3 regions of the Planctobacterium sp. AWH2_060 genome follow, and region 3 is predicted to be linked to each of the others. Evidence: predicted binding sites of a transcription regulator. Region 3 holds the regulator's gene; each other region holds the start of a gene.
The links. Region 3 encodes LexA, which represses DNA repair genes until DNA is damaged. Its sites were predicted from a motif close to TACTGTATNNNNATACAGTA; they were not measured.
Positions count from the first base shown of each region.

Region 1: ACXAD8_RS11410 (class IIb bacteriocin, lactobin A/cerein 7B family) is a predicted target of LexA. The motif match lies at 3,397-3,416, and genes of this name have one in related genera.
Region 2: recA (recombinase RecA) is a predicted target of LexA. The motif match lies at 2,185-2,204, and genes of this name have one in related genera.

Region 1 covers NZ_JBSWTG010000001.1:2,659,341-2,664,496, reverse strand. Annotated here, with positions in the region: gene ACXAD8_RS11430 (Ig-like domain-containing protein) at 1-1,828, shown strand, start outside; gene ACXAD8_RS11425 (hypothetical protein) at 1,964-2,263, opposite strand; gene ACXAD8_RS11420 (hypothetical protein) at 2,578-2,787, opposite strand; gene ACXAD8_RS11415 (hypothetical protein) at 2,816-3,031, opposite strand; gene ACXAD8_RS11410 (class IIb bacteriocin, lactobin A/cerein 7B family) at 3,037-3,324, opposite strand; gene ACXAD8_RS11405 (hypothetical protein) at 3,639-4,574, shown strand; gene ACXAD8_RS11400 (AMP-binding protein) at 4,717-5,156, shown strand, end outside.
Region 2 covers NZ_JBSWTG010000001.1:1,139,232-1,144,387, reverse strand. Annotated here, with positions in the region: gene mutS (DNA mismatch repair protein MutS) at 1-1,511, opposite strand, end outside; gene ACXAD8_RS04995 (CinA family protein) at 1,547-2,032, shown strand; gene recA (recombinase RecA) at 2,391-3,425, shown strand; gene tmk (dTMP kinase) at 3,691-4,356, shown strand; gene ACXAD8_RS04980 (Fis family transcriptional regulator) at 4,432-4,773, opposite strand; gene ACXAD8_RS04975 (thiol:disulfide interchange protein DsbA/DsbL) at 5,020-5,156, shown strand, end outside.
Region 3 covers NZ_JBSWTG010000001.1:3,665,629-3,670,784, reverse strand. Annotated here, with positions in the region: gene ctaD (cytochrome c oxidase subunit I) at 1-1,341, opposite strand, end outside; gene coxB (cytochrome c oxidase subunit II) at 1,353-2,474, opposite strand; gene lexA (transcriptional repressor LexA) at 2,870-3,493, opposite strand; gene plsB (glycerol-3-phosphate 1-O-acyltransferase PlsB) at 3,668-5,156, shown strand, end outside.

The DNA of each region.
Region 1 (5,156 bases), 1.0 Mb from region 3:
AGGTTTGAACAACATCAGTGCTGACGAAGCGCAATTTAGATTCGATCCCAGTCTGGTGAATACTGGGGTGTATAGGGTTTCACTATTCGCCAGTGACAATGGCACTCCTATCCTTGACGATACCGGAATCGTCAGCATTCGCGTGGTTGATACACTCACATCGCTGAGTAACGATATCGACAGTGATGGCGATTTGATTCCTGATGCCCTGGAGGGCTACGGAGACTCAGATGGCGATGGTATTCCCGATTACTTGGATGCCATAGATGATTGCAATGTAGTTCCGCAACAAGCCGCTACCCAAAATGGTTTCTTGATTGAGTCAGACCCTGGTGTATGTATGCGCCAAGGCTCGACGTCGGGACAAAATGCATCCGGCGGTTTGGAAGTTATACTGGTTGATACCGCACAAAGACGCACAGCTAAAAATGCGCTTAATGAATACGTGCGCTTTGCGGCAGATAACCTGCCTGAAGATAGCGAGGCGGAAAATATTGGCGGCGTGTTCGATTTTGAACTGTACGATGTGCCGCAAAAAGGACTTAGTGTTCAGGTCGTATTTCCGCAAACCAGGCCGGTGCCCGCTGCTGCGGTTTATCGCAAGTTTAAGGAGACCACCCAGCGTTGGAGCGATTTTGTAACTAACGACAATAATGCAGTATTTTCCAGTGCTGGCGAACCAGGAGTTTGTCCTCCGCCTGGTGATGCCTCATGGTCCCCAGGCTTGAGTGAAGGCGACTGGTGTGTTCAGTTGTTAATCGAAGACGGGGGGCCCAACGACGATGACGGTCTCGCCAACGGCGCGATTGTCGACCCAGGCGGTGTTGCTGTTAAGCTGGAGAATAATCAGTTGCCTGTTGCCGAAAATGACTCAGTAACAATGCAATGGAATACCTCATTAGATATTGATGTACTCTCCAACGACGTGGATCCCGACGGGGATAGCATTCAGATCGTAAACGTTAGTACTGACTTCGGCAGTGTAGAAATCATCGCTAAAAACACTCTTCGGTTTACCCCCGAGCCGGGCTTTGTTGGGCAGGCAAGTATTGTATATGCCATTTCTGATGGGAATAACGGCTCAGGCAGTGCTACCGTTGCTGTGAGTATTAAAGGCAATAGGGCACCTGGCGCCGTGCCTGATATCGGACAAACTGATGACCTTACTGCCATTGAAATCGATGTACTGGCTAATGATTTGGATATTGATGGTGATGAGATCCGGTTGATTAGTGCCACAGCAGAACAAGGAAACGCGACCGTATCATCATCGCAGACGTTGCTATATACACCGGCAGAAGGCTTTGTAGGCACCGATATCATCGAATATGTCATTGTAGATGACTTTGACAAGCCAGCTACAGGAAGGGTGACGGTTAATATTGTTTCCGCCAACAGGGCACCTGTTGCCAATGATGACAGTGTCACTACTGAATTTGAAACACCTGTGACCATTGAAGTGTTGAGCAATGACGTCGACAGTGATGGCGATGCGTTGCAGGTAACTTCTGCCTCTGCAACCGTTGGTAGGGTAACGGTCAATGCTAACAATACGATAACCTATACGCCGCGTGCTGGGTTTGAGGGAAGCGATATTGTCGAATATGTCATTAGTGATGGAGTGCTAAGTGATGACGCGCGAGTGCAGGTAACCGTTCTTGAAGAGCCTGTATTTGTGGTTACAGTGACCAACAAGTCTTCAGGCGGCAGTGTTTCTTGGCTATTGTTGATTTTAGTCTCCATAGTAGTTTGGCAACGTCGTTTCCTCGGGGTGTTTGCGTTTTGTCTTGCTCTACAGACCGCACGGCGGGCGAAAAAGCATGGTTAAGTTGTTTGTGCTGACGTCCTGAACTTTAGTTTCAGGACGTTCACGCCGGGGTGGCAAACGCAGAACGGTTCTTATCGGTTGGAACGGGGCGAACAAACGGCCCATTTGCAGCGTGCTTGGCAACCCAAATTGGGATTAGGGTCGGTTTGTTGCCAATTGGATGAGTAAGGTATATTCGGACGGTGGGGTGATGTTATCTTCTGGCATTGGTTTTTTTAGCCGCTCGTCATCACTGACACTGACATCGTCCCGCTTTTCAAGAGAAACAGGTGAATACGATGGTGAAGTAAGCTTGATACCCAGCCCATGTAGCATGCCAAATACAACTGCAAGGGCGCAATTATTATTTCCATTTGCAATGTCTAATTTAGTGGTGCCGAACAAGTTCATAACCAATATAAAGTGAAAAGCTACTTCAAACCTGAACCTCTTCAAAAAAGTCTCTTTTAACCTAATTAACTTGAGATCTGTATATGGCTTAAAGTCGCGTGATATTGATATTCGGCTTTTCGTCTGAAGTGTAACTTACATTCGTCACGTCGATTTCAATTAACAGTCCATGTGTTCAACGCTTATGCTGAATGGAAGTATGCATAAGCCGTATACGAGGTCCGTACGTACGGTTATGTGAGAGGGGTGAGGCGGTGACGCCTCACCCTACTTGATGTTAGAGTGCTTTGATCTTTTTAGTACAATTTTTCTGCAAAGGTTAACGCGCTTTAGTTATGCCGTAACCTGGTCTGACCGTTTTAAAGTAAAACGCTTTCAATCATTGGTGTCAGTAAGAACTTACTCACCGTCCAACCTGCAACAATAGAGATAAACACATTTAACTGCGCCAGAAGCCAGCGAAAGCCGTTTAGATTCTCGGGAAAAGGGGCCAATAATCCAACGCCACAAAGGCGTTTTATTGCAAATGAGGTTAACAGAGTTATTGTGACAGTGATTATCAGCAGCATACTTTCCTTGAATTTATTAAATACGCTATTACGAATTTAATAAAGGTGCAAAGCCAAAATAGACAATGCAAAAGGCCACTGCTGTAGCCAGTGTAACATTCCACATTGCCAGGAACTTTTTGATTCCTTTAAGCTTACCGGGAACGGGGTCAATGGCCTTCAATCCAAGTAACATTTTAATTCCAGCAGAAATAGATATTACTAAAACTGAGAACAAAATAAGAAGTACGCTAACAGATTCCATACCTGTTACTCTTTAATCTCAAAGTATTGGTCAATGACACTGGCTGCGCCACCAGTGGCTCCAGAACCAGCGAGTGTAGTTGCTGCATTTCCTAAGGAGCGGACAGGGTTCAACGCCCCTGTTATTACTCCAGTGACTACCCCCGTGATAATACCTTGTGCACTGTAATTTCCATTGCTGCCTAGAACAGCACCATAACCACCCGCTATTCCACCAATTACACCCCCTATAACTCTATCCCAATAGCCGCCATTAACCTGTTCAATTTCATTTACACTTAATTCTTGCGTAATAAATTTCCTTATATTTTATGTTGAGCCCTATTGCCAACGAGTGAAAATATACACTCCCTATTTTCAAAATTTAACTGTACCAAAGTACAGGTTTTCAGTTCTGCTGTGCCATTCAAATAAAACACCTGTGCTGCTATGGAGAAAGACTGATGACGTCAATTTGAATATGGAGTAGTTTTGTACATAGAATTTAGGTTTTGCCAAAAAAACACCAAATTCGAAACTTCCTAATGGTGAGTTCATTGATTTTCAATGAGTTTATTGACTACTCTTTGCTGAAGTACCTTGCGTAACTTACTTATTCGGATTTTCTGATGAACAGCAATAACAAACCGCGTCCTAAAACTACGCTAAAACCGCCATCCAGCAATGCCCCCAGACCGCCCGGTGGTGGGCCCAATAAGTTGAGTCCCGAGGCGATGCAACGCTTAAATACTCATATTGCTCAGGGGCCCGGCAGAATGCACGAGCGCAGCGTGTTTCGCTTACACGAAGAACGCTCGTATATTTATGACAAGATGTCTAAAAATGCGGTGACCGGTGCTGCTTTGGATGTCAAAGCGAACATTGCTACTAACCTGAATAAAAGAGACAGGGCTGCATTGACTAAAGAAGCCGAGTCATTACGGCCATTTAAACGCGAATTTAAAGGCAATAACCCCGAAGGTGCAAGAGCGGAAACCATAGCCAAGGGAGCCAAGTATACGCGACTGGGAGCTAATGTTGCCAACCATGTAGGAACTGGTGTGGCTTTGGTCAATCCACTGGCTGGCGGAGCCACTAAATTAGCGGCAAAAGGTGTCAGTATAGGTGCAGGTGTGGTGGCTACAGGGGCTTACAATGAAGCCAGTAAAGCCTATGCGAAAAATGTCAATCCGAACGCAACTGGGCGCGAGATGTTAGGTAGCCAAATGGCGCAGGTTAAATCAGATATCAATGCTCAGAAACGCAATCATATGGCAGTGATGACAGGTGTAGGAGCTTTGACTGGAGCGGCAGGTTTGGGAATTGATGAAATTGCAAATGTTGGTGGTACGGCAATGCAAATGGCCTCAAAAACCTCCTTCGGAACTGCAAAGACTATGGGAAGTGCAGGTTTACAGTTAGGCCTGGAGATGAAAGAAAGACAAAACAAGTCGGAGTTTGTCAATCTTCTGCAGCATCGCAGAGCAATGGAACCCAAACGTGGCTTGCAGACTCCGAAACCGCCAACACAGCAGGCACCAAGACCCCCAGGTGGCAAGAAGTAGTTAACACTTCCGATAGCTACCTGCAATTGCGAGCCGGTCAGGAACTCTAATAACTTGCTGCGAAAAAGCTTTTAATTCCCATCTAAATCTGACTACTATTAGCGCTTGCACGGTGCAAAATTTACCAGGAGTCAATGCGTAAATGAATACGGTTAATCTTTCCCTTCCCGCTGAAAAGCTGACTTATTGGATGGTGCAGGACAACAATCGCGAAGTGTTGTTCCAGCCTAAAAATGGACAGATGCATACTTTTACCTGGCAGGAAATCGATGATCAGGCTCGAAAGCTGCTTAGTTTTTTCCGTAAACAGGGCTTAAATCCAGGTGATAAAGTAGCTATTTTGTCAAAGAATTGTGCCCACTGGATAATCGCTGATATAGCACTGATGTATGGCGGACTGGTCAGTATTCCAATTTATCCCACAGCGAATGCCGAAACCATTAGTTATGTTCTGGAGCACTCAGAAAGCAAAATGATCCTGGTGGGCAAACTAGATGATTGGCAATCTCAAGCCAGTGGTATACCGGAAACTCTATCCAAAGTCGCTTTCCCCTATCCAACAATGCCAGCAGAGCATCAGTG
Region 2 (5,156 bases), 2.5 Mb from region 3:
TTTTTGAGGGTTTGTCGACGTACATATTCAGGTGGCACTAAATGAGATTGACCTTTACTGACTTCAATGTAATAGCCATGCACTTTATTGAAGGCCACTTTCAGGTTGCTGATCCCGGTGTCTTCCTGCTCGCGCTTTTCAATCTTTTCCAGTACGTCCGTTGCGCCTGTCATTAGAGCGCGATATTCATCTAGCTGACTGTTATAACCAGGTTTAATTACGCCACCATCTCGAATTAACATGGGGGGCATGTCTACAATGGCATCATCCAGTTGTTGGTGTAATTCGGAAAAAAGTCCGATGTTGTCTTTTAACAGTAGCGCTTCTGGATTGCCCAGCTCTTCCAGAAAAATATGTATCTCTGGAAGTTGCTGCAAGGCCTGTATTAATCGGGAAAAGTCTCTCGGTCGCGCGCTTCTTAGCGCCATTCTGGACAGTATTCGTTCCAGATCGCCCACCAGTTTCAGGTTTTCCTGAACCTGTACAAAATCAACTCGCTGAATTTGTTCAACCAGGCTATGTCGTGCGCGAATAGCGTTGCGACAGCGCAATGGCTCATGTAGCCAGCGTCGTAGCAAACGGCTTCCCATCGGTGTTTTGGTCTGGTTCAGCACAGAAAATAAGGTGTTTTGCTCACCACCGGACAGGTTCTTAGTAAGTTCAAGGTTACGGATGGTGGTAGCATCCAACTGTAACAGATGGTCATCTTCTGGCTTTTTCAAAGCCCGAATATGGGGCAGGGCACTGCGTTGTGTATCTTTGACATATTGCAAAATGGCGCCTGCCGCTGCTAGTGCCATTTGCGATCTATCTTGCTCAATACCAAACCCCGATAATTCACGGGTGCCAAACTGTTCGTTGAGCAGTTTAACCGCCGTTGCCGGGTCAAATTCCCATTCAGGTCTGCGTCGCAACCCGGCATTTTGATCAAACAACCAGGTATATGGGAAGTCATCAGGATATAGAATCTCAGCAGGGCGAGCTTTTTCCAGTTCGGCTTCAAGTGCTTCGGTGCTTTGCAACTGGCGGATCACAAAGCGGCCACTACTTACGTCTAAAGTCGCGAAACCTATCTCCTGTTTGTGGTGAGAAACTGCTGCTAACAGATTTTCGGCACTGTTTTCTAACAGGGCTTCATCTGTTACTGTGCCAGGTGTAATGATTCGGGTGACTTTACGCTCAACGGGGCCTTTGCTGGTTGCCGGATCGCCAACCTGTTCACAGATGGCAACCGATTCCCCCAGTTTTACCAATTTGGCGAGATAGCCTTCAACAGCATGGTAGGGAACACCTGCCATGGGGATGGCATTGCCGCCTGATTTGCCTCTGGCTGTCAGGGAAATATCCAGTAGTTGTGCGGCACGTTTAGCGTCATCCCAGAATAATTCATAAAAATCGCCCATGCGATAAAACAACAGGATTTCTTTATGTTCGACTTTGATGCGTAAATACTGCTGCATCATAGGGGTATGGTTTGCCAGTGCGGCTTCACTATAATCAGGTGACGACATATTTATTTTTTACTTATTTTTGAGAAGTTTCGATGATTTCAGATCAGATTTTGACACTTTCCGCTCAACTTGGTGAGCTACTCACAGACAAAAACTGGCAGATTACCTGTGCCGAGTCCTGTACCGGAGGAGGCATAGGATACGCCATTACCAGTGCCCCTGGAAGTTCAAATTGGTTTCAACGAGGATTCATCACCTATAGCAATGAGGCTAAATCCGATCTTGTCGCCGTCGACCCCGAAATCATTAATAAGCACGGGGCGGTTTCACAAGCGGTTGTAGAGCAAATGTCCCTCGGTGCCTTGAAAATGGCAAAGGCCGATGTGGCGGTGGCAGTGAGCGGTGTCGCCGGGCCGGGTGGGGGAACTGCAGACAAACCCGTGGGTCTGGTGTGGTTTGGTTTTGTTATTGGCGAGCAGCAATTTGCATTTTCTAAAATATTTACAGGCGACCGAGCCAAGGTTCGGGAACAAACCGTAGAAGTGGCAATGCAAACATTGATCAAAAAGTTGGCATTATAAGATTTATCCTACTTTTATTGTGCAGGAGAGGTATTTGGATTGTTGCTCGAAATACATGTAAAATGTCGCCGACTTCAGGTCGGCGACATCTTGAAAATTAAAAAACTCTCAATTTTTTAAGCACTTATAAAATACTTTAAAAAAAACATTGTAACTGTATGGTTGTACAGTATACTTGTGCTCAAGTACTGGTTGAAAATACAGTTGTTTGGGTTGAAAGCAATACCCGTCTACTAACTTCAATCAATATTTACCCATAGCTAACGAAAAAATTACGCTCTGCCTGAAAATCAGTAGGGGCGACCATAATCACAATCTCTCAGGTTACATGAGAGTATTTTAGAAACAGGGGTTCACAATGGACGACAATAAATCACGCGCACTATCAGCAGCACTTGGACAAATTGAAAAGCAATTCGGTAAGGGCACCATTATGCGCCTTGGCGACAACCTGGCGATGGATATTGAGTCTATTTCCACTGGCTCATTGTCGATTGATATTGCATTGGGGATAGGCGGATTGCCTTGTGGTCGAGTGGTGGAAATCTATGGTCCGGAATCATCCGGTAAAACCACGCTGACGCTACAGGTTATTGCTGAAGCGCAGAAGAAAGGTAAAACCTGTGCATTCGTGGATGCGGAGCACGCACTAGATCCAGTTTATGCCGCAAAGCTGGGTGTAAACGTTGAAGAGTTATTAGTGTCGCAGCCAGACACAGGTGAGCAAGCGTTGGAAATTTGTGACATGTTGGTCCGCTCAGGAGCCGTAGATGTGGTTATTGTGGACTCTGTAGCCGCTCTGACACCGAAAGCTGAAATTGAAGGTGAGATGGGTGACTCTCACGTCGGTTTGCAGGCGCGTTTGATGTCTCAGGCACTGCGTAAATTGACTGCTAATATCAAAAAATCTAACACCTTGTGTATCTTCATCAACCAGATCCGTATGAAGATTGGTGTGATGTTTGGTAACCCAGAGACGACAACCGGTGGTAATGCACTGAAGTTCTATGCTTCTGTTCGTCTGGATATTCGTCGCATCGGTTCAGTAAAAGTTGGTGACGAAGTAGTGGGTAACGAAACCCGCGTCAAGGTAGTAAAGAATAAAGTAGCTCCGCCGTTCAAACAGTGTGAATTCCAGATTATGTATGGCGAAGGTATCAGTAAAGAAGCTGAATTGATTGACCTTGGTGTACAGCAAAAGATGGTAGAAAAAGCGGGTTCCTGGTACAGCTACAATGGCAATCGTATCGGACAGGGTAAGGCCAATGTAGTGCAGTTCCTGAAAGACAATGTGGAAATTGCTAATGAACTCGAAACTCGTCTTCGCGAAGAACTGTTACTAAAGAAAACTGGTAAGGCCGAGGATGCGAAAGAGGAAGCTCCAGAGCTTTAAATCAGATTACCGCTGTAATTTTGTTTAGCTAAAAGAATTGCAGCAGTTCAAGAACACTTTTTAGTGTCTCCGTAATACAACCCCTCGTTAGCGCAAGGGTATTTGTCGGGGCGGTTACTCAGGTAACTGCCCCTTTTTTATTGGCTTAACTCTTCTAATTAACACTGACAGATTTCGTCGTTAGTGGCATTATTACGCCTCGAATTTTTTCAGGCGGCTACACGCCTGGATAAACCAAATAAATATTGCAATACAGGTCTGAACCATGACGGGAAAACTAATAACCATAGAAGGCATTGATGGCAGTGGTAAGGGTACACAAAGCCAACTGTTGTTAGAACAGCTTAAACAAGCAGGGAAAAAAGTAAAAATGTACAGTTTTCCGGCTTATGAGCAGACTTTTTTTGGACGAGAAGTGGGCGCTTTTCTGCGTGGTGAATTCGGCTCCATTGACCAGGTGCATCCGAAGCTAGCCTCAGTGTTGTTTGCCAGTGACCGATTGGAGCAGAAGCCTGATTTGTTGGCTGATCTCAATGCGGGATATTATGTGGTTTGTGACCGTTACGTGGAATCCAATATGGGCCATCAGGCGGCTAAGTTTCCAGAGCAAGAACGCGTAGCTTTTATTGACTGGTTGGAAGAGTTGGAATATCAAGTCAATGGCTTGCCAAAACCCGATATTACTTTTTTCCTCGATGTGCCACTGTCGGTATCAAAAGAGTTGGTACTTAAGAAAAAGCAACGCAGTTACACCGATGAAAAAGAAGATATACATGAAGCCGCCCACGGCTATCTGGAAAAGGTTTATCAGGTGTACCAATATCTAAATCAAAAAAATCAATGGTGCCGTATTCCCTGTGTGGATGACGATACAATAAGATCTATTGAAGCCATTAACAATGAATTGTTGCAAAGAGTTCTGGCGCTGTAGTTTAGCTTGCAAGGGCCCTTTACTGGATTAATTGGGCTCGTTATTCATTCTTCACTAACGCCATGTGAAGAGCTTTTAACCCAGCCTTTTCGCCCAATTGCCATTGTGCTGCAATGTGCAGTTTTCTTCTGTATCAAACAGAATTTGGTTTCTGACTGATTTTAAGGAAATGTTTAATTTCTGAAGTTCAGAGATGATAAGCGACTGGATATAATCATTTCTGACTGACAATAAGTAGTTATCCAGGTTGTTATTGGTATCGAAAACACAGATCACTTTGAGGCTTTGCGGAAAGTTATTGTAATTCACAAGGTGGGTAAGCCATTGAAACCCTTCAAGGTCTTTCAACGCTGCTTCGCATACTTCCGTTAATCCTGAACGAATTTGATTGTCTAGTTTTTTATCTGATTTACGCATGACTTAAGGACAAGAGTGTGAACTTCCGAAGTTTTGTGGAATACAGGTGAATATGATATTGCAAATGGTATCACTTAAATAAATCTGTTCCTTTGTTTCTCCCGCAATATTTTGATACAGAATCAGAAGACACTTTTATCTGGTTAACTTGTTAGTATGTCAGCAAACTAAATGGCAATCCTACTTAGTGGTCACAGGCTTTACTAGTTTGGTCTGTAGGACAACAATAAAAATCAAGAGCACCCTATGAAAACCAAAGTATTTCTTTTGCTTGTAACTTTGTTTACAACACACCTTTTTGCCGCTGAATTTGAAGAAGGCACTCATTACACTGTACTGGAAACACCGTTATCCGACAAAAAAGGGGTGACTGAGTTTTTCTC
Region 3 (5,156 bases):
ATGCATAGGGAAAAACAACACATTGACTGACACCAGTGAACACCAGAAATGTAGCTTGGCCAGTGTGATGTCGTACATCTTGCCCGTCCACTTAGGCAACCAGTAATAGGTAGCCGCCATGATGGAGAACACGGCACCGGTAACTAGCACGTAATGGAAGTGAGCCACGACAAAGTAAGTATCATGGTACTGGAAATCCACCGGTGTAATCGCCAGCATCAAGCCTGATAAGCCCCCAATGGTAAATAACACGATGAAAGCCAGGGAGAACATCATGGGAATTTCAAAGCTGATTGCACCGCGCCACATCGTCGCCACCCAGTTAAATACTTTCACCCCGGTGGGCACCGATATCAGCATAGTGGCAAACATGAAGAACAGCTCCGCCCCCACTGGCATACCGGTGGTAAACATATGGTGAGCCCAGACGATAAATGACAACAAGGCAATGGACGCCGTGGCATATACCATGGAGGAATAACCAAACAATTTTTTACGGGAGAAGGTGGGAACAATCTGAGAGATAATGCCAAAGGCTGGCAAGATCATGATATACACCTCAGGGTGACCAAAGAACCAGAAAATGTGCTGGAACATCACCGGATCACCGCCACCAGCAGCGTCAAAGAAGCTGGTTCCAAAGAATTTGTCGGTGAGAACCATTGTCACCGCGCCAGCTAATACCGGCATAACAGCTATCAGCAGGAATGCGGTAATCAGCCAGGTCCAGACGAACAGTGGCATTTTCATCAGAGTCATACCTGGTGCGCGCATATTCAATATGGTTACGATAACGTTAATCGCACCCATGATTGAGCTGGCACCCATGATGTGCACTGAAAATACAAACAAAGCCGTTGTATCGTTACTGTAAGTGGTAGACAGAGGCGCATAGAAAGTCCAACCAAACGCGGGACCGCCACCTTCCATAAATAAGGACATTAACAGGATCAAGAAGGCAAAAGGCAAGATCCAGAAACTCCAGTTGTTCATTCTGGGTAACGCCATATCCGGCGCACCAATCATCAGTGGTACCATCCAGTTTGCCAGACCAGTAAACGCTGGCATAACGGCACCAAATACCATGATCAACCCATGGACAGTGGTCATCTGATTAAAAAAGTTAGGGTCAACAATTTGTAGTCCAGGCTGAAACAGCTCCGCCCGAATAACCATTGCCATGGCGCCGCCTATCAAAAACATGATGAAGGCAAACCAGAGATACAAAGTACCTATATCTTTGTGGTTAGTAGTGTATAACCAGCGCTTAATACCAGTAGGTTTATGATCGTGATGATCATGGTGCTCGTCGTGATGGATATCATTAGTCACTGTACTCATCTCAACTCCCCTTATTGTCCGTTTAATACAGCGTTAACATCTTTGGCTTGCACCAATTCACCTGTATCGTTACCCCAGGCGTTTCGCTCGTAAGTTATTACAGCGGCTAACTCTTTCATGGAAAGCTGCTTGCCATAAGCTTGCATGGCCGTTCCGGAAACACCGTTAACCACGACCTCAATGTGTTTTTGCATATCGTTAATGGCGATATCACTGCCCTTCAGTCCCGGGAATACGCCCGGTAAACCTTCACCATTAGGCATGTGGCAAGCGGCACACGTGGTGTTGTAAACGCGCTCACCGACACTCATGAGTTCGTCCATATCCATGTTCATAGCCAGTAATTTTTGCTCTTCTTCTTTGGCTATGCGCTGCTGCTCTTCTTGCTCAGCAATCCAGGCCGCGTAATCTGCTGGCTCTTTGGCAATTACCACAACCGGCATAAAGCCGTGATCCTTACCACATAACTCAGCACACTGACCGCGATAGATACCTGGCTTTTCAACTCTTGCCCAGGCTTCGTTGATAAATCCTGGGTTGGCATCTTTTTTAACGGCAAAATCCGGTACCCACCAGGAGTGGATAACATCATCCGAGGTGATCAGAAAACGGACTTTTTGATTGGTAGGAATGACCAGAGGGCGATCCACTTCCAGCAGATAGTTAATATTCTTTTCTAACTTGTTATTGATTTGCTCGGGTTGAGTAGCCATCACAGAATAATACTCAACCTCGTTATCCATGTACTTGTAATGCCACTTCCACTGAGAACCGGTTACCAAAACGGTGACATCAGGTGAAGACACATCTTCCATAGCAATCAGGGTTTTGGTGGCGGGAATAGCCATTCCGATTAGAATAATGAAGGGCACGACGGTCCAGGCGATTTCCACTTTAACACTTTCATGAAATGTTGCCGGTGTAACCCCTCTGGATTTTCTGTGGAAAATCGTGGCCCATAACATGGCACCAAATACAATCACACCAATGACCACACAAATCCAGAAAATGGTCATGTGTAAGTCATATACCTGTTGGCTGATATCTGTGACACCAGTGCGCAGATTTAACTGATATTGATCAGGTTTGGGATCTGACGCTGCGAAACTAGTGAAACTCACTAAAAACGCCATCACGCCCCAAATTCCAGTAAACAATTTACCCACCTGTGTGTTCCTCCTTCATTACCCGTTGTTTTGTTGTTGGTCATTTTTACAACAACGGTGCCGCACAAAAGTTACAGCATTGAAACATATATGTTATTACTATGTTAAAATCTGAATGATATGTAAACAAATTTCGAAGATCAAAAACAATTGAGAGACACTAAATGATGTTTTTTTCATCATCTATAGCGTCAAAAATAGACCGAAATCTTAAAAAGGGAAATAAATAAGCTGTTTTTAAAGCTAACTTTTAACGGGAACAACCAACTAGCAGGCCGTTAAAGATACAAAAAAGCCCATTTATCAATGGGCTAGAAGAGAGTGAGAAATAGTGAAATATTTTTGTTGGCAAGAAAAGTTTGCTACATCCAGGCGTTATTTCGGATAATTCCTACTGCTATACCTTCAATATTTAAGGGTTGAGATTTTAGATCGACCTTAATTGGTGCAAAATCAGGATTCTCGGCATGTAACAATACCTGAGAGCCGCTCTTTTCAAAACGCTTAACGGTAACATCCTCTTCCACTCTGGCCACCACAACCTGACCATTACGGGCCTGATTAGTGCGATGAACCGCCAGTAAATCGCCATCCATAATTCCAATGTCTTTCATGCTCTCGCCGTCCACCCGCAACAAATAATGGGCTTCAGGTTGAAACATGCCAGCGGCTACCTGATAGTGACTTTCTATGTGCTCTTGCGCCAGGATGGGTTCACCAGCCGCGACTTTACCAATTAATGGCAGACCTAATTCCGGCTCAGGTTCATCAACAGGTCCGGTAAGGCGAATACCACGAGAGGTGCCCGCTAAAATTTCAATCACCCCTTTTCTGGCCAGCGCCTTTAGGTGCTCTTCGGCGGCATTAACTGATTTAAAGCCAAGCTCACGTGCTATTTCGGCTCGGGTGGGCGGCATACCCGTGTCGGAGATTGTCTCTTTTATCAGGTTCAACACCTGCTCTTGTCGTAACGTAAGTGGACGCATATCTAACCTGTTTTTACGTACAGTTTAACTGGGAGTATATACAGTTACCGGATAATCTCAATAAAAAATCCGCAATTTCAGTTAAGTCCGCTGAAATTCGCTTACACAGATCACTAAGCCAAACAGAAAAGGTCATGCTATGATCGCAATAATTTGAATCTGAATTTAAGCACCATGGCCTGGTATCAAAATCTATTTTTTAATTTAGTAAAATACCCGACTCGCTGGCTGGTAAAAACCAGTAATATTCCTACAGATATCGAGGGCGAATTAGGTATCGATAAAACTCGTCCTATCATTTATCTGTTAAAAACTAATTCAGTCACTGACCGCGTTGCCCTGGAGTTGTCTACCAAAATGCTGGGCTTACCGGCTCCCGATCAACACCTGGAAATTGCTGGTGACAAAATTAGCAACTGTTTGTTTTTGCAGGAACCTGAATCTCTATTCTCAAAAAAATCAAAACACACAGACATCAACAAAAGTTTTACCCGCCTTTTTGAACTGCACCGAGATGATGAAAACCTGGATTTACAAATCGTTCCCGTGTCTATCTTCTGGGGACGCGCACCAGGTAAAGAAAGTCGCGGTTGGGCAGACCTGTTCACCTTCAAGGCCTCGCCAAACTGGTTGCGAAAGTTTTTTATTGTGTTGTTTTTAGGGCGAGATAACTTTGTCTATTACAGTTCCGCGGTTTCCAGCCAAAAAATGGCCACCACCGTAGGCTCAGATTCTGAAATCGCTCATAAGTTGATCCGACTGGCCCGCACCCACTTTTATCGTCGGCAGCAAAGTATGAACGGTCCAATGTTAATGGACCGACACCAGCTTTTTAACAGCATTCTGGCTGCGCCATCCGTTAAAAAAGCCATGGCACAGGAAGCTAAGAACTCTCCGCAACAGTTGCACAAAGCACGAATCAAAGCGAAAAGTTACATCGAAGAAATTGCCGCCGATTACCGGGAAGGCGTGATCCGCCTGGGCGATCGCTTATTGGGCCGGGTCTGGAACAAGATATATAACGGTATTGAAGTTAAAAATGCCGATAAAGTGCGGGAACTGGCGCAAAATGGTCACGAAATCATCTATGTTCCCTGTCATCGCAGTCATATGGATTACCTGCTGCTGACCTACGTAATTTACCACGAAGGACTGGTGACACCGCACATTGCCGCGGGTATTAACCTCAACTTCTGGCCCATCGGTGGTTTATTCCGACGCGGCGGTGCTTTCTTTATTCGCCGCTCATTCGCTGGTAATAAACTCTATACTGCGGTATTCCGCGAATACCTGGAGCAATTATTTAACAAGGGTTATTCCGTTAAATTTTATGCCGAAGGCGGACGCAGCAGAACCGGCCGGTTACTGCCGCCCAAAACCGGCATGTTAGCCATGACTATTCAGGCAATGGTAAAAGGCGTTAAACGCCCGGTGAGCATAGTCCCGGTTTATATCGGCTATGAGCATGTAATGGAAGTGAAGAGCTACCTCAAGGAATTGCGCGGCAAAAGTAAGGAAAAAGAATCTTTCCTCGGGGTATTTTCCGCCATCAGAAAGCTGAAAAACTACGGCTACGGATTTTTAAACTTTGGCGAGCCTATTCATCTGGGCCAATACCTGGATAAAAATGCCCCGGATTGGCGAGAAGCGCAAGCCAGCCTGG